DNA from 4 places in the Actinomadura formosensis genome. Region 1 is predicted to be linked to each of the others. Evidence: riboswitches for the same ligand, from Rfam matches in the RefSeq annotation. Region 1 holds a riboswitch; each other region holds the start of a gene.
The links. Region 1 has a riboswitch for cobalamin ahead of bluB (5,6-dimethylbenzimidazole synthase). Riboswitches for the same ligand answer to the same signal wherever they lie in the genome.
Positions count from the first base shown of each region.

Region 1 (4,277 bases):
ACGAGACGGTTCACCATCGCCTGCTCGTCGGGGCTCGGCGGGCCGAACAGGTCGTCGATCGTGGAGGCGTCCCGCAGGTAGGCCAGCTTGAGGCGCGCCCCGTCCGCGAGGAACCCGGACACCGAGGCGATCTTCTTGTCCTCGGCGAGCCCCTGCAACGTGGCGGCAAGCTCGTCAGGGAGCGTGATGTTGAGTCTCGCCATGGGCCACACGATACACACTCGACCGCCCTCCAGTGTGTATTCAGGTGGGGGAGGCTCCGGGACGGAGGGTCGCGAGCGTCCGGGCCGGCCAGTCCCGCTCGGCGGTGGACGTCACCCGGGCGATGTGCTGGATGCCCGCCTGGAACGGCGATGCGAGCTCGTCATGGCGGAGCGCCCGGCCGTCTCCGGCGAAGAATCCGCGTTGCGGGTCGTCGAGGAAGTCGAGGCGCCGCTGGAGGACCGCGGACCGGCCCTCGGCCGACGGCAGCAGATGCGGGAAGGCCAGCAGGACGAAGTGCCGGTTGCGGTCGGAGATCTCCAGGTCGTCCGGCGCGGTGAGCCGCCGCAGCTCGTAGGCGTGCATGTCACGTTCGGCCAGGAAGCCGAGGATCGCGAGTTCGAGTATGGCCCGTACCTCCCCGATTCGAGGTACTCAGAAAGCGGCACTCCGCTTTGCGGCCCGGTTTCCGTCGATCCAGCCGGTCGCCGTTCGTATGGAGGATGGGACGGCCGGCACCGGGCCGGCGTCCGAGACGGGTGGTGATGACGATGGGCGAGGTCAGAACGCTGCTGGACGGCCGGGGACTGGTCGAGTCGCCGCGCTGGCACGGGGACCGGCTGTACTTCTCCGACTGGTCCGCGGGCGAGGTCGTCGCCGTCGGCCTGGACGGTGCCGCCGAAGTGGTCGCGCGGGTGAGGTCGCTGCCGCTGTGCACGGCATGGCTCGACGACCGGCTCATGATCGTCTCGTCGGCGGACGGGCGGCTGCTGCGCCGCGACCCCGATGGAACCCTGGTCGCCCACGCCGAACTCGGCCCATCCGGCTGGAACGACGTCGTCGCCGACGGCCGCGGCGGCCTCTACGTCAACGCCGTCGGCTTCGACCCGATGTCCGGTGAAGTGTCCAAGCCCGGGTCCGTCTCTCTGGTCGCGGACGGCTCGGTACGCCAGGTGGCGGACGACATCGCGTTCCCCAACGGAATGGCGGTGACGCCCGACAAGTCCACACTGATCGTCGCGGACTCCTACCGCCACAATCTCGTGGCCTTCGACATCGACGCGGACGGCGGGCTGTCGGGCCGCCGGGTCTGGGCCGATCTGGGGGAGGCCGCCGCCCCGGACGGCATCTGCGTGGACGCGGAGGACGCGGTCTGGTACGCCGACGTCCCCAACCGGCGCTGCGTGCGCGTCGCGGAGGGCGGCGAGATCCTGCAAACCGTCCACCTGGACCGCGGCGGCTTCGCCTGCGCGCTGGGCGGCCCGGACGGCAGGACGCTGTTCATCACCGCCGCCGAATGGCGCGGCATGACCGAGACCGAACCGGTCGCACCCGGCTCCGGCCGGATCCTCGCCACCGAAGTGGACGTCCCGGGCGCCGGCCGGCGGTAAGGACACCCGCCACCGATGACGAGCCCACGCGCCCGAACGGCCGATCACGTATGCCGGCGGATGCTCGGCTCGCTCGTGGTCGTCGGGGACGGTGACCGCCGTGGTGTTCGAAGATCAGCGGGGCGGTAGAGTCGCGGGTGGCATGAACTGACGCGGGGTGCCCCATGTGGGGAGAATCGGGAAGCCGGTGGAATTCCGGCACGGGCCCGCCGCGGTGACCGGGGAGCTGCCACCCAGGCGCGTTCGCGCAGCCACTGGCCGTCCGGCCGGGAAGGCGGGTGGTCGAGCGTCGATCCGGAAGTCCGAAGACCGGCCTCGCTCCGAACGGCCGCCGTTCACGGCGGCCCGATGCAGCGGGAGCCTGCCGTGAACGTCTATGACGCCATCCACCGCCGCCGTGACGTGCGCGCCGAATTCACCGGCGCGCCGATCCCGCCGGACGTCCTCGACCGGGTCCTGGAGGCCGCGCACGCCGCGCCCAGTGTCGGGCTGTCGCAGCCATGGGATTTCATCCTCGTGGGCGATCCCGCCGCCCGGCGCGCGTTCTACGACCACGTCCAGTCGGAACGCGCCGCCTTCGCCGCCACCCTGACGGGCGCCGCCGCCGAACGCTTCGCGCGGATCAAGATCGACGGGATTCTGGAGTCCAGCCTGTCGATCGTGGTCACCTACGATCCCGAACGCGGCGGCCCGGCGGTCCTGGGCAGGCACGCGATCGCCGACGCGGGGCTGTACTCGGTCTGCCTGGCCATCCAGAATCTGTGGCTCGCCGCCACCGTGGAGAACCTCGGCGTCGGGTGGGTGTCGTTCTATCGGGAACCGTACCTGCGCGACCTGCTCGGCATTCCCGAGGCCATCCGTCCGGTCGCCTGGCTCTGCCTCGGCCCGGTCACCCGTCTCCAATCCGCTCCGGATCTCGAACGGCACGGCTGGCGCCGGCGCCGTCCGCTGGACGCAGCCGTCCACCACGACCGCTGGTGAGAACGTACGGGGTGTTCCGAAGGCGGACGGCCATGTGGACGAGGAAGAACACGCCGGCCAGCAGGTAGCAGTTCGCGACGGGGGTCAGCAGGATGTGGAAGCCGTATTCGAGCGGGTGGCCGTTATGGGGCGTCCACCACAGCGGAGACAGTGCGAACAGGATGTAGCCGGCCAGGGCGGTCTTCCGGTTGTTGTTGCGGATCAGGACCGCCAGTGCCGGGACGATCCATGCCCAGTGGTGCGCCCAGGAGATGGGGGAGACCAGCAGGCCGGTCGCGCCTGTGACGGCTGTCGCGCTCAGCCAGTCGCCTCGCCTTGCCCATAGGGCGGCGACCGTGAGGCCGAAGACGCCGATGGTCAGCGGAATGGCGGTGTACCAGTCGCCCACCTCGCCCGTCCCCCGCAATATGCGGGTCAGCGCGCCGTACGGGGATTGGTTGCTGATGTACGGGACGCCCACGCGTGACGTGTCGTAGAACGTGCGCAGCCAATAGAGGCGGGACGCGTCCGGGGCGATGAAGCAGGCGAGCAGGGTGCAGACGGCGAAGGTCGCGGTCGCCGTGAAAGCGTCCCTCGTCCGCCGCGTCACCAGGAGCAGGACGACGAAGACGGCCGGGGTCAGCTTGATCGCGGTCGCGATGCCGATGCCGATTCCGGCGGGACGGCCGAGGGCGACGCGGTGCATGTCCGCGAGGACGAGGGCGAGCAGGAACAGGTTGACCTGGCCGAGGAAGAACGAGTGCCAGATCGGTTCGAGGAGCAGCCCCGCCGCCACGACGGCGGCCGGGGAAGCGCGGCGGCCCGTGAGTTTCAGCGTCGTCCGGCAGGCCCATGCGAAGGCCGCCAGCGAGGCCAGTTGCCACAGCATCCGGGCCGGTCGGAGCGGCAACGCGGACAGCGGAGTGAACAACGCGGCCATGAAAGGCGTGTTGGTGAACCAGTGGTCGGCGAGCTGCTCCTCGTAGAGCCTCGCGTCATCTGTTACGGCGTGCCCGCCCAGCCAGTAGATATGGAAATCCAGCGAGTCGTAGATAATGGAGAAAAGAACGATTCCAAGGATTTCGAGAGCCAGAACCAATGACACCCAGCGCTTCATGCGGATAACGGTGTCGGGCGCCACGCTCAACGGTCATCGGACCGCCGGCCACATTCCTGACGGCCGCTTGTAGCCCGGAGAATTACGCCTCTGGGCCAATGTGCCGGCGGGGGAGGGTGGTTACGCTCGCCGCATGGTCGCGCAACCGCTGAGCCGGGTACGCCACGTCTCGTGGAGGGTCCTCACCTGGGGCGGGGCCGCCCTCTACCCGGTCGTCGTCTACGTCGGGTTGCCGAACGGGCTCCTCGACGTGGAATTCCTTGCGGTGGTCGTGCTGACGGTGCTCGTCATGACGCTGCTGCGGCGCAATCCGCTGCCGGCCTTCGCGGTCCTGCTCCTCACGTGGACCGCTCCCTTGGCCGTGATGCCCAACCTGGCGATCGGCGGCCTGCAACTGGTCTTCACCGATCTCGCCGTCGGCCGCATCGCGGCCGGGTATCCGCGCCGGGTCTCGATCACCGTCGCCGTTATCGCCGGCCTGGTGCAGGCGGCCGCGGTGCTGGTCTTCCTCACCTGGATGTACATCCCGGACGTCTCCTTCTTCATCACGATCGTCCTGGCGTTGGCCGTCTCGTGGATGGTGGGGAACAGCGTCCGGGTGCGCCGCC
Region 1 covers NZ_CP192011.1:1,160,730-1,165,006, forward strand. The annotation lists gene ACQP1N_RS05430 (hypothetical protein) at 1-203, opposite strand, end outside; gene ACQP1N_RS05435 (hypothetical protein) at 244-567, opposite strand; gene ACQP1N_RS05440 (SMP-30/gluconolactonase/LRE family protein) at 753-1,592, shown strand; cobalamin riboswitch at 1,731-1,924, shown strand; gene bluB (5,6-dimethylbenzimidazole synthase) at 1,959-2,573, shown strand; gene ACQP1N_RS05450 (glycosyltransferase 87 family protein) at 2,482-3,669, opposite strand; gene ACQP1N_RS05455 (sensor histidine kinase) at 3,803-4,277, shown strand, end outside.

Region 2 (4,277 bases), 3.3 Mb from region 1:
CCGTCCCGCAGGTACGGCTCGGCCACCGACCGGGCGATGCTGCGCCCGTGCCGCGCGCAGTGGAAGGCGACCACGTCGGCCGTCTCGATCAGCCGCGCCGCCTTCACCGTGACCAGTTCCGGGTCGCCGGGCCCGACGCCCACGCCGAACAGCCGTCCCGTCATCACTCCGCCTCGCTCGCGATGGCGTTGACCGCCGCCGCCGTCATCGCGCTGCCGCCGCGCCGCCCGCGCACCACCAGATGGTCCAGGCCGCTCGCGGCGAGCGCCTCCTTGGACTCGGCCGCGCCGATGAACCCGACCGGGATCCCGAGGACCGCGGCCGGGCGTCCCGCGCCCGCCTCCACCAGCTCCAGCAGCCGGAACAGCGCCGTCGGCGCGTTGCCGACCGCGACGACCGCGCCGTCCAGCCGGCCGCGCCACAGCTCCAGCGCGGCGGCGCTCCGCGTGGTGCCGAGCCGCGCCGCCAGCCCGGGCACCTCCGGCTCGCCGAGCGTGCACACGATCTCGTTGCCGGCGGGCAGCCGGGCCCGGGTGATGCCGGACGCGACCATCCGCGCGTCGCACAGGACCGGCGCGCCGGCGAGCAGCGCCGCCCGCGCCCGCTCCACCACGCCCGGCGACCACACCAGGTCCTGGACGAGGTCGGTCATGCCGCAGGCGTGGATCATCCGCACCGCCACCCGCGCCACGTCGTCCGGCAGGCCGGCCAGGTCGGCCTCCGCGCGGATGGTCGCGAACGACCGCCGGTAGATCTCCGCGCCGTCGCGGACGTAGTCGATCATTCCTGTCCTTCCCCTGGCATCTTCAGCACGACCGGGCCGCGGGGCGTCCCGCAGCGCCGCTCGCAGCCCACCCAGTGGACGGGGACCGCGGGGGCGCGCTCCAGGCCGGCCACCCAGCGCCGCGCCTCGCCCTGCACGTCCCCCCGCGACTTCGCGCACCCGGGGCCGCCCGTGCAGGCCGTCACCCCGACCCACGGCGAGGCGGCGCCCGCCGCGAACCCCGCCGCTTCGAGCCGGGCGGCGATCCGCTCCGCCTCGTCCCGGCGCAGGTCGCGCAGCACGACACTCCGCCAGGGCGTCACGCGCACCTCGTCCGCGACCTCCGCGAGCGCTTCGGCCCCCGTCCCCGCCAGCCGTCCGAGCGGCGGCACGACCTCCAGCGCGACCAGCCCGTCCCGCTGCCCGACGATCCCGGCGTGCGGGACGGGAGGGGCGTGGGTGCCCGGCGCGCCGGTGAGCGTCCCGCCCAGCCGTTCGGCGACGAGCCGCGCGCCGCCCGGTACCTCCGCCAGCCGCCACGCGTCCCCGCGGACCGCGAGGAAGGCGTCGGCCGCCGCGAGCAGCAGGGCGACCGCGGGCACGCCGTCACCGGGCACGCCGTCACCGGGCACCAGGAGCGTCCCGGCGAGGAGGAGACCGGCCGGGGTGCAGGTCAGGTCGGCGTCCAGCGCGGTCATGTCGCCGGTGCCGTCGTCCAGCGCGAACAGGAAGCGGCCGGACAGGGCGGCCAGCCGGGGGTGCGCGCACAGCGCCCGGTCCAGGGCCGTGACCAGCGGATCGGTCGCCAGGACGCCGCGCGTGCCGCGCCCGCCCAGCGGGGAGGCGACGATGTTGCGCACCCGTTCGTGGGACGGCGACGGCAGCAGGCCCGCCGCCTCCAGCCGTCCGGCGAGCGCGGCCGGGTCGCGGACGCCGCGCAGTTGCAGGTTGCCGCGGGACGTGAGCTCGATCACGTCGAGTCCCAGTTCGCGGGCGGCGCCGCCGAGCGTGCGGAGCTGCGCGGCGGACACCGCGCCGCCCGGGACGCGGACGCGCGCCAGCGGCCCGTCGGCGGCGTCGTGGGTCCGCAGCATCCCCGGGCACGCGTCGGGGCGGGCTCTGGCATTGGGCGCGGGGATATTCGGCAGGGGGGCATCCGGCACGCGGGCATTCGGCACGGGGAGGATGTTAACCACACTTTGCGGGCGCGCCGCGCTGCCGTACTCTTCTCCCAGACGATGGCAAAGGGAGGAAGCCGGTGCGAATCCGGCGCGGTCCCGCCACTGTGACCGGGGAGCGAACCCCGCTTGAGGCCACTGTCCACGCGGACGGGAAGGCCGGGGCGAGCGTCGATCCGGGAGCCAGGAGACTCCTGCCGTCGCGACACCCGCGACCGGGGCGAGGACCCCAGGGGGAGGAACGGCCGTGTCCGCTGGCACCGTCCTGTTGCTGTCGACGTCCGACACCGATCTGCTGAGCGCCCGCGCGTCCGGCGCCGCCTACCGGCTCGGCAACCCCGCGCGCCTCCGCGTGGACGACCTTCCCGCCCTGGTGGAGGGCACCGACCTCGTCGTGGTGCGGCTGCTCGGCGGCCGGCGCGCCTGGCAGGACGGCCTCGACGCGCTGCTCGCGGGGCCCCGCCCGGTGGTCGTCCTCGGCGGCGAGCAGGCCCCCGACGCCGAACTGATGGAACTGTCCCGTCTCAGGGGCGGCGTGAGCGGCGGTGTCTGCGCCGACGCGCACGCCTACCTCGCGCACGGCGGGCCCGCCAACCTGGCCGAGCTGCACGCGTTCCTGTCCGACACCGTGCTGCTGACCGGATACGGCTTCGCGCCCCCCGCCCCCACGCCGACGTGGGGACGGCTCGACCGCGCGGCCCGCACCACCGAGGGCCCGGTCATCGGCGTCCTGTACTACCGCGCCCACCACATGGCCGGGAACACCGCGTTCGTGGAGACGCTGTGCACCGCCATCGAGGACGCGGGCGGGCGGGCGATGCCGGTGTTCTGCTCGTCGCTGCGCACCGCCGAGCCCGCGCTGCTGGACACGCTCCGCGCGGCGGACGCGCTGGTCGTGACCGTGCTCGCGGCGGGCGGTTCGCGCCCCGCGACGGCCGGGGCGGGCGGCGACGACGAGGCGTGGGACGTGGGCGCCCTCGCCGCGCTGGACGTCCCGATCCTGCAGGGCCTCTGCCTCACCACGAGCCGTGCCGACTGGGACGCGAGCGACGACGGCCTGTCCCCGCTGGACGCCGCGTCGCAGGTCGCCATCCCCGAGTTCGACGGGCGCATCATCACCGTCCCGTTCTCCTTCAAGGAGATCGACGAGGACGGCCTCACCGTCTACCGCGCCGACCCCGAGCGGGCCGCCCGCGTCGCCGGGATCGCCGTCCGGCACGGCCGCCTCCGCCACACCCCGCCCGCCGGGCGCCGCATCGTCGTGATGCTGTCGGCGTATCCGACGAAGCACTCGCGCGTCGGCAACGCCGTCGGCCTCGACACCCCGGCGAGCACCGTCCGGCTGCTGGCCCGCCTCGGCGACGCCGGCTACGACCTCGGCGAAGGCTTCCCCGGCGTCCGCGACCGGGACGGCGACGCGCTCATCCACGCGCTCATCGCGGCCGGCGGCCAGGACGAGGACTGGCTCACCGAGGAGCAGCTCGCGGGCAACCCCGTGCGCATCTCGGCCGCGTCCTACGAACGCTGGTACCGCACCCTCCCGGGCGGCCTGCGGGAGGGGATGGAACGGCACTGGGGCCCGCCCCCCGGCGAGCTGTTCGTCCAGGACGGCGACATCGTCCTCGCCGCCCTGCGCGCCGGGAACGTCGTCGTGATGGTGCAGCCGCCACGCGGCTTCGGGCAGAACCCCATCGCGATCTACCACGACCCCGACCTGCCGCCCAGCCACCACTACCTGGCCGCCTACCGCTGGCTGTCGGAGGAGTTCGGCGCGCACGCCATCGTGCACGTCGGCAAGCACGGCAACCTGGAGTGGCTGCCCGGCAAGGCGGCCGGCATGTCGGCGTCGTGCGGCACCGACGCGGCCCTCGGCGACGTCCCGCTGATCTACCCGTTCCTCGTCAACGACCCGGGGGAGGGGACGCAGGCCAAGCGCCGCGCGCACGCCGTCCTCGTGGACCACATGGTCCCGCCGATGGCCCGCGCCGAGACCTACGGCGACATCGCCCGCCTCGAACAGCTCCTCGACGAGCACGCCACGATCGCCGCGATGGACCCGGCGAAGCTCCCGGCGATCCGCGCGCAGATCTGGACGCTGATCCAGGCCGCGAAGCTCGACTACGACCTCGGCCTGGACGACCGCCCGCACGACACCGAGTTCGACGACTTCCTGCTGCACGTGGACGGCTGGCTGTGCGAGGTGAAGGACGCGCAGATCCGCGACGGCCTCCACGTCCTCGGCCTGGCCCCGGAGGGGGACACCCGCGTCGACCTGGTGCTGGCCATGCTCCGCGCCCGGCAGATGTGGTCGGGCCGCGAGACCCTCCCCGGCCTGC
Region 2 covers NZ_CP192011.1:4,431,165-4,435,441, reverse strand. The annotation lists gene cobJ (precorrin-3B C(17)-methyltransferase) at 1-164, opposite strand, end outside; gene ACQP1N_RS21135 (precorrin-8X methylmutase) at 164-784, opposite strand; gene ACQP1N_RS21130 (precorrin-3B synthase) at 781-1,941, opposite strand; cobalamin riboswitch at 1,988-2,135, shown strand; gene cobN (cobaltochelatase subunit CobN) at 2,189-4,277, shown strand, end outside.
Region 2: linked by a shared signal. The riboswitch ahead of cobN (cobaltochelatase subunit CobN) and the one ahead of bluB (5,6-dimethylbenzimidazole synthase) in region 1 are both predicted to bind cobalamin.

Region 3 (4,277 bases), 790 kb from region 1:
CACTCGGCCGCAAGCGCCCGCGTTTCGGTGAAGCGTCCCTGTCTGATCAGCAGCCAGGCGAGCGTGTTCACGGTGGCCGCGGCGTCCAGCCGATCGGACGCGTCATCGAGTGCCCGGCGCAGCGCCAGGTCAGCGGCGTCGAACTGCCGAGTCTGCGCCAGCAGCCAACCGGTGTGCTGCAGCAGGCGCGCCCGGACCTGGCGCCCTTCCGCGCCCAGCGCCTCGGCGTCCCGCAGAAGTGGCGGGAGCAGGACGGCGAGGTCCGGGTAACGGTCTGAGGAGAAGAGCGGCATCGCGGACGCCAGGGACCGTGCAACGCCTTCTACTGTGGGTTCCTCGGCCACTTCGTCTCTCGGGCGCCCATGCAGCGCCTCCCGGACGGCACTCCACTGCTCTGTATCGACGCCCGTCACCTCGTCGGATGCGGAGCCCCCGATCAACTCGGACGTCGGGATCTTGAGAGCGGCAGCGAACTTGCGCAGGGTCTCCAGCCGGGTGTCCTGCCGTTCGCCTTGTTCGAGCTTGCGGATCAGGGACAGGGAGACTCCGGCAAGATCCGAGAGTTCCCGCCGGGTGATCCCGCGCCGCTTACGCCACTCCTGTAAGCGTCGCCCAACGCTCCGAGTGCTCATGTTTCCAGGCTATGCACCGCGACCTCGTACGAGCAGGGCATCAATGAGATTAGCGGAGCACCGCCAGACGCGACCCAATCTGTTAGCAGTAAGGTACGACTCGATTAGGGACATAGCCGACCTATCTCGGATCCCTCTGGGGGCCGAATTGGAGGAGTACGCATGACCCAGTGGCGCAAATCGAAGCGCAGCGGCGGGGGCGCGCAGTCCAATTGTGTGGAGGTGGCGAGCCTCTCCGGTCACATCGGCATGCGCGACAGCAAGGACCCGGACGGCCCCCGCATCACGCTCCCGGCCGAGCAATTCCGCCGGCTGGCCGCCGCCATCAAGCACGGAGCCCATGACGTGGCCTAGCAAGGCCGCCCTCCGGCAGGCATGAAGAGCCTCCGTCCGCCAGTCGCGGACGGAGGCTCTCCCGTCTTCACTCACTCCGTGCGCCGGACCGGTTCGAGGAGATCGGGGTGGAAGGTCGCCCGCCCCTTGCCTGCGCGTCCGTCCCCTTGACGGGGAGAAGGCCGCCGTCATGCTTGAGGTGGCCACCGATGACCGCCGGGGTACGCAAGTTCGACCCTTGTCCGAAGGACACGCCTTGCCACGTATTGCCATATCCGGTCACCGAGGATTGCCGAGTGAGACAGAGCGGCTCGTAGACCAGGCCATACGCGGGCTGCTCGCCTCCACCGAGGGGGAGATCACAGGGTTGTCCTGCCTGGCGGACGGCGCCGACCAGGTGTTCGCCCGCGCCGTCCTGGACCATGGCGGGGCCGTCGAGGTCATCGTTCCCGCGCGGCAGTACAGGGACGGGCTTCCCGAAGCGGTGCGTGCGGAGTACGACCGCATCGCCTCCAAGGCGAGGGATGTCCATCGGCTTGACTTCACGAAGTCCGAGTCCAGGGCCTACATGGCGGCCAGCGTCTACATGCTCGACCGCGCGGACGAACTGTGGGCCGTGTGGGACGGGAAGCCCGCGCGCGGCTACGGGGGCACCGCCGATGTCGTCGCCTGCGCCCGGGAACGCCGCATCCCCGTCCGCGTGATCTGGCCGGACGGCGCGCAGCGCGGCTGAACCCGGGGGCGCGGCTCTCATCGCGGCCCTGATCGTCCGCCGTCGGTAGACTCGGGGTGCGGATGGTTCGTCCGTGCCCGGACGGGTGCGGACGTCGTAAGAGGGAACCCGGTGCGAGTCCGGGACTGCCCCGCAGCGGTGAGCGGGAACGACCGCCGTCATCACGCACTGGGCCGTACGGCCTGGGAAGCGACGGCCAGTAGGACGCCTTTCGAGGCGGCGCCCGCGAGTCCGAAGACCTGCCTCCGCCCGCGCGCCGGCCGGCGCGCGGTGGTCCGCGGTCTCGTGGGACGGCCTGCGACACGGCTTCGTCATGCCGTGCGCCCTCCCGCGGGTCCGCCCGTGGCACAGCGAGGGAAGCCGCCATGCACACGACGATCCTCGGATATCCCCGTATCGGGGCGCACCGGGAGTTGAAGTTCGCCACCGAGGACTACTGGGCGGGACGCGTCGACGCCGACGCCCTCACCGAGACCGGCGCCGACCTGCGCGCCGAGGTCTGGACGGGCCTGCGCGACGCCGGGCTCGACGCGATCCCGTCGAACACGTTCTCGTTCTACGACCAGATGCTCGACATGAGCGTGCTGCTCGACGCCGTCCCCGACCGGTACCGGCACCTGATGGGGTTCGACCGGTACTTCGCGATGGCGCGCGGGGTCCAGGACGTCCCGCCGCTTGAGATGACCAAATGGTTCGACACCAACTACCACTACATCGTCCCCGAGCTGGGGCCGGACACCCGGTTCCGGCTGGCGTACGGGGCGGCGGCCAAACCGCTCGCCGAGTACCGGGAGGCGAAGGCGCTCGGCATCGACACGCGTCCCGTGCTCGTGGGGCCGCTCACGTATCTGCTGCTGGCCAAGCCGGCGGTGGAGGGGTTCCGTCCGCTCGACCTGCTGGACGGCCTGGTCGACGTCTACGCCGAGGTGCTGGAGCGCCTGGCCGGGTCGGGCGCGCAGTGGGTGCAGTTGGACGAGCCGGTCCTCGCCGCCGACCGGAGCGAGGAGGAGATCGACGCGCTGGCCCGCGCCTACGCGCGCCTCGGGCAGCTCACCAGCAGGCCGCACCTGATGGTCGCCACCTACTTCGGCACGGTCGGTGCGGACGCGTTGCGGGTTCTGGCCCGCAGCCGGGTCGAGGCCGTCGGCCTGGACTTCGTCGCCGGGCCCGGCAACGTCGACGTACTCGCGTCCGTGGGCGGGCTGCCGCGCAAGACGCTCGTGGCGGGCGTGGTCGATGGGCGCAACGTATGGCGCACCGACTCGGGCAGGGCGCTGTCCACCTGCGCCTCCGTGCTGGGTCTCGTCGATCAGCTCGTGGTGGGCACGTCCTGCTCGCTGATGCACGTCCCGATCGACCTGGACGCCGAGACGGCCCTCGACCCGGGCGTCCGGGGGCGGCTCGCGTTCGCCCGGCAGAAGGTCGCCGAGGTCGTCGCGCTCGGACGGGCGCTGCGCGAGGACGTTCCCGTCCCGCAAAGCGCGCCCCTCCCCGAGGCGGGCACGGACCGGGCGGTCCGCGAACGGCTCGGAAGCATCGGCGACACGCGCCGCGGCGACCGCGCCGTCCGGTTCGCCGCGCAGCGGGAGGCGCTCGGCCTGCCGGACCTGGCGACGACCACGATCGGCTCGTTCCCGCAGACCCCCGAGATCCGCGGGGTCCGCGCCGACCGCCGGGCCGGGCGCATCACCGGCGACGCGTACGTCAGGGCCATGAAGGACGAGATCGCCCGCGTGATCGCGCTCCAGGAGGAACTCGGCCTGGACGTCCTCGTCCACGGCGAGCCGGAACGCAACGACATGGTGCAGTACTTCGCCGAGCAGCTCGACGGGTACGCGGCGACCGAGCACGGGTGGGTGCAGTCGTACGGGTCGCGGTACGTCCGCCCGCCGATCCTGCACAGCGACGTCGCGCGGCCCCGTCCGATGACGGTGGAGTGGGCCACGTACGCGCAGTCGCTGACGAGCAGGCCGGTCAAGGGGATGCTGACCGGGCCGGTGACGATGCTGGCCTGGTCGTTCGTCCGGGACGACCAGCCGCTCGCCGAGACCGCCCGGCAGGTCGCCCTCGCCCTCCGCGACGAGATCGCCGACCTGGAGGCCGCCGGGATCCGCGTCATCCAGGTGGACGAGCCGGCGCTGCGCGAGCTGCTGCCGCTCCGGGAGGCCGACCGGCCCGCCTACCTCGACTGGGCGATCGGCGCGTTCCGGCTGGCCACCTCCGGGGTCGGGGACGCCACGCAGATCCACACCCACATGTGCTACTCGGAGTTCGGCGAGATCATCGGCGCGATCGGGGCGCTGGACGCGGACGTGACCAGCGTGGAGGCGGCCCGCTCGCACATGGAGCTCGTCGGTGACCTGCGCGCCGCCGGCTACGGGAACGGCATCGGCCCCGGCGTGTACGACATCCACTCGCCGCGCGTGCCCGCCGCCGAGGAGATCGAGGAGAATCTGCGCCGCGCGCTGCGGGCCGTCGAACCGGGCCGGCTGTGGGTCAACCCCGACTGCGGGCTGAAGACCCGCGCCTACCCCGAGACCGAGGCGTCGCTGCGGAACATGGTCGCGGCCGCCCGCCGC
Region 3 covers NZ_CP192011.1:366,686-370,962, reverse strand. The annotation lists gene ACQP1N_RS01705 (helix-turn-helix domain-containing protein) at 1-632, opposite strand, end outside; gene ACQP1N_RS01700 (DUF397 domain-containing protein) at 795-986, shown strand; gene ACQP1N_RS01695 (hypothetical protein) at 1,255-1,698, shown strand; cobalamin riboswitch at 1,744-1,959, shown strand; gene metE (5-methyltetrahydropteroyltriglutamate--homocysteine S-methyltransferase) at 2,064-4,277, shown strand, end outside.
Region 3: linked by a shared signal. The riboswitch ahead of metE (5-methyltetrahydropteroyltriglutamate--homocysteine S-methyltransferase) and the one ahead of bluB (5,6-dimethylbenzimidazole synthase) in region 1 are both predicted to bind cobalamin.

Region 4 (4,277 bases), 1.4 Mb from region 1:
CCGAATCCTGGGTGGACGTGGTGTTCGTCGGGGACGGTGCCGAGGGGGCGGGCTGGGCGGCGGCCCGTGACCCGCTCACGGTGAAGGTGTAGGTGCCCTCGACCGGGTGACCGTCGGAGGCGACGACGCGCCAGCCCACCGTGTACTCGCCGTTCGGCAGCGTGCCGTGGATCGGCTGGGTGACCTTGTTGTCCACCGCACGGGCCGCCCCCGCCTGGCGCTGCGCGCCCGACGCGTCCGTTACCACCACGCGCGGCAGCCGCACCGGGTCGGCGTAGGTCAGGACGATCTCGGACGGTGCCTTGACCGTCGCGTCCTTCGCCGGGCTCGCCGACGTCAGCGTGGTGTGGGCGGACGCCGGGGCCGCGGTCAGCGCCAGGGCCGTTCCCATGGTCACGAAGATGACCGCGAGGCGCCTCATGACCGGCTCCGTGCGCGGGTCAGGCCGTAGCCGCCCACGCCGATGCCGATCACACCGGCCGCGATGCCGATGCCGCCGAGCAGCCGGGCCGTCCCGTCATCGGGCGCCGCCTCGGCGGCGGGCTTCACGTTCGCGGTCAGGCCGGCCGTCTGCGCGTCGCCCTTCGGCAGGAGCCTGAGCGACGGGGCCGGGTGCTCCGGTTCGGCGGCGCCGTCCGCCGGGGCCTCCTCCCACTTGACGACCTCGCCGTTCGAGTACGTCTGGTCGGCCTTGAACATCATCTGGTCGGTGTCGGCCGGGAGCGGGCCCATCGACACGTCGAACTCCTGGAACTGGCCCGGTTCGATCTTGCCGCCGGTCCAGGTGATCGTGGTGATGGCCTCGGTGAGTTCGCCGCCGTGGGCCTTCATCGGCTCCGGCAGCTTCGACTTCTCCACCTTCGCCGTCCAGCCGGGCAGGGGACGCACCGACACCGACGCCAGCGGATGCTCGACCGGCAGGTGTATCACGAGCTTGGTCGTGGACGCGTTGCCGTGCTCGTTCGGCACCCGGAACGCCACCTTGGTGTACGAGCCCTGCTCGGCGGTCTTCGGGTTGGCGGTGACGTGGGCGGACGCGGCCGTGGCGAGGCCGAGCACGGACGCGGCGGACAGGGCCGCGAGGGCGCCGAGGCGGCGCGCATGCGGGACGAAAGGCATGGCGGAACTCCGTTCGAGTCGTACGGGAAGAGCCGGATGGCCGGGGATCGGCGTCCGGTGACGTACGGCGCCCGCTTCAGCGGTGTGCGAGCGCCCCCGAACGCGCGGGGGGACCCCGCCGGACGACCTGATGCCGCAGCACGCGGCCGGCGGCCGGGACGGCGTCCGCCGCCGGGACCACCGCGACCGGCCGCGGGGGGTTCGCCGCCTCGATGGCGAGCAGGGCGAGCAGCAGCCGGACCGGGCGGTCGGCGACGGCGGCGACCCGGCGGGCCAGCGTCCACGCGGCCCGCTCGCCGCGCCGCAGCCACCACGCCGCGACCAGCGCGGCCACGCAGTGCGCGAGCGTCATCCCGAGGCTGTCGCCGCCGTGCGCGGCCGGCGCCGCCACGGTGTCCGCGCCGTGCGCCATGGCCGCGTGCATGGCGGGAGTGTGGTGGGTCGCCTGGGCGGCCGAGTGCGTGAACAGCGTGTGCAGCGCGAACTGCCCGCCGAGGAGCCCGCCGAGGATCGTCGCCAGTGAGCGTTCATGGCCCGCCAGCAGCAGCGTCACGCCCAGCACCGCGCCGAATCCCGTCGCCGCCGCCCACCCCGGCACCGCGGCGCCACCCGCGAGGACGTGCCCGAGAACGGTCAGGGTGATGCACACGGTGGCGAACACCACCGCGCGTGCGGTCCGGAACGGCGGGGGATGGACGGGCATGACGGTGACCATCGTCCCAGCACCTGCGGCGGCCGTGCAGGCGACCCTAAGTTCCGCGTGACACGCCCAACATCTTGGGGTTGCGCAAAGATCGTCAACTACATGTAGGGTTCAATCCCGTGCTGGTTCGCCCCCGTCGTTCGCGGCGGGGGCGTCGCAAGAGGGAACCCGGTGCGAGTCCGGGACTGCCCCGCAGCGGTGAGCGGGAACGACCGCCGTCATCACGCACTGGGCCGCGCGGCCCGGGAAGCGACGGCCAGTAGGACGCCTTTCGAGGCGGCGCCCGCGAGTCCGAAGACCTGCCAGCCCGACACGTCCAGGTCTCGCGGGTGGACCGGGGGCGGAGCGCGGCGTGCCGCCGTGTCCCGTTCGCATGCCTCCGCGAGGCGCTTGCGAGGGGAGATGCACGTGACACAGGCTCTGGCCGCGCCGCCGGCGGCGGAGATCGCCGCCGAGGTCGAGGCGGCCTGCGACGGGGTACCGGACGTCGAGGCGGGACGGGTGCTGGCCGCCGTCCGGTCCGGGGACGGGCTGGACGTGGCGGCGCTGCGGGACCTCGCGATCGGCGAGGCCGCCGCGCTGGTGCCCGCCGAACCCGGATACTCCAGGGTCGCCGCGCGGCTGCTCGGCCGCCGGATCCGGGACGAGGCGGCGTCCGCCGGCGTCACGGCGTTCGCCGAGTCGATCGCCGCCGCGCACCGGGAGGGCCTGCTGGCGGACGCCCCGGCCGCGTTCGCCGCCGCCAACGCGCCCGCCCTCGACGCCCTCATCGACGAGTCCGCCGACGACCGTTTCGAGTACTTCGGGCTCCGCACCCTCTACGACCGGTATCTGCTGCGGCATCCGCGGTCGCGGCTCGTCCTGGAGCGGCCCCAGCACTTCCTGCTGCGGGTGGCGTGCGGGCTGGCCGACGGTGTCGAGGAGGCGGCCGAGCTGTACGGGCTGCTCAGCACGCTGTCGTATCTGCCGAGTTCGCCGACGCTGTTCAACTCGGCGGCGCGCCGCCCGCAGCTGTCGTCCTGCTTCCTGCTCGACTCGCCGCGCGACGAGCTGGAGTCGATCTACGAGCGGTACGGGCAGGTCGCGCGGCTCAGCAAGTACGCGGGCGGCATCGGGATCTCCTGGACGAAGGTCCGCTCGCGCGGCTCGCTGATCCGCGGCACCAACGGGCATTCGAACGGGATCGTCCCGTGGCTGCGCACGCTGGACGCGTCCGTCGCGGCCGTCAACCAGGGCGGGCGCCGCAAGGGCGCGGCCTGCGTGTACCTGGAGCCGTGGCACGCCGACATCGAGGAGTTCCTCGAACTGCGCGACAACACCGGCGAGGACGCGCGCCGCACCCACAACCTGAACCTCGCCAACTGGATCCCGGACGAGTTCATGCGCCGCGTCGAGGCCGACGCGACGTGGTCGCTGTTCGACCCGCAAGAGGTCCCCGAGCTGGCGGACCTGTGGGGCGAGGCGTTCGACGAGGCGTACCGGGCGGCCGAGCGGGACGGACGGTTCGTCCGGCAGCTCCCGGCCCGCAAGCTGTACGGGCGCATGATGCGGACGCTCGCCGAAACGGGCAACGGCTGGATGACGTTCAAGGACGCCGCCAACCGCGCCTGCAACCAGACCGCCGAGCCGGGCCAGACCGTGCACCTGTCGAACCTGTGCACGGAGATCCTTGAGGTGACGAGCGATGGCGAGGCGGCCGTCTGCAACCTCGGATCGGTGAATCTGGCCGCGCACGTCACTTCCGCTGGGGTCGACTGGGAGCGGCTTCGTTCCACGGTCCGCACGGCCGTCCGGTTCTTGGACCGCACCATCGACAGGGGCTTCTACCCCACGCCGGAGGCGGAGAAGGCAAACCGCAAGTGGCGGCCGGTCGGCCTGGGCGTGATGGGGCTCGCGGACGTCTTCTTCACGCTCCGCCTGCCGTTCGACTCGGACGAGGCCCGCGCCCTGTCCACCCGCATCGCCGAGGAGATCGCGCTGGCCGCCTACCACGCGTCCGCCGACCTGGCCGCTCTCCACGGCCCGCTGCCCGCCTACGGCATGACGCGCACGGCCCGCGGCCGGCTCCACGTGGACCACTTCCCGGACGCGGCCCCGGCCCGTCCCCGCGAATGGGCCGCGCTCCGCGCACGCGTCGCCGAGGTCGGGCTCCGCAACTCGCTGCTGATCGCGATCGCGCCGACCGCCACGATCGCGTCCATCGCGGGCTGCTGCGAGTGCATCGAGCCGCAGGTGTCCAACCTGTTCAAGCGCGAGACGCTGTCCGGCGAGTTCCTGCAGATCAACGGCTACCTCGTGGACGACCTGAAGTCGCTCGGGCTGTGGACGCCGGCGGTCCGGGAGGCGATCAAGAGGGCGAACGGCTCCGTCCAGGGCCTGGTCGACCTGCCGGAGGAGATGCGGTCCCTGTACCGGACGGCCTGGGAACTGCCGCAGAAGGCGCTGATCGACCTCG
Region 4 covers NZ_CP192011.1:7,013,922-7,018,198, reverse strand. The annotation lists gene ACQP1N_RS32945 (copper resistance CopC family protein) at 1-421, opposite strand, end outside; gene ACQP1N_RS32940 (YcnI family copper-binding membrane protein) at 418-1,119, opposite strand; gene ACQP1N_RS32935 (MFS transporter) at 1,196-1,834, opposite strand; cobalamin riboswitch at 1,929-2,143, shown strand; gene ACQP1N_RS32930 (ribonucleoside-diphosphate reductase subunit alpha) at 2,231-4,277, shown strand, end outside.
Region 4: linked by a shared signal. The riboswitch ahead of ACQP1N_RS32930 (ribonucleoside-diphosphate reductase subunit alpha) and the one ahead of bluB (5,6-dimethylbenzimidazole synthase) in region 1 are both predicted to bind cobalamin.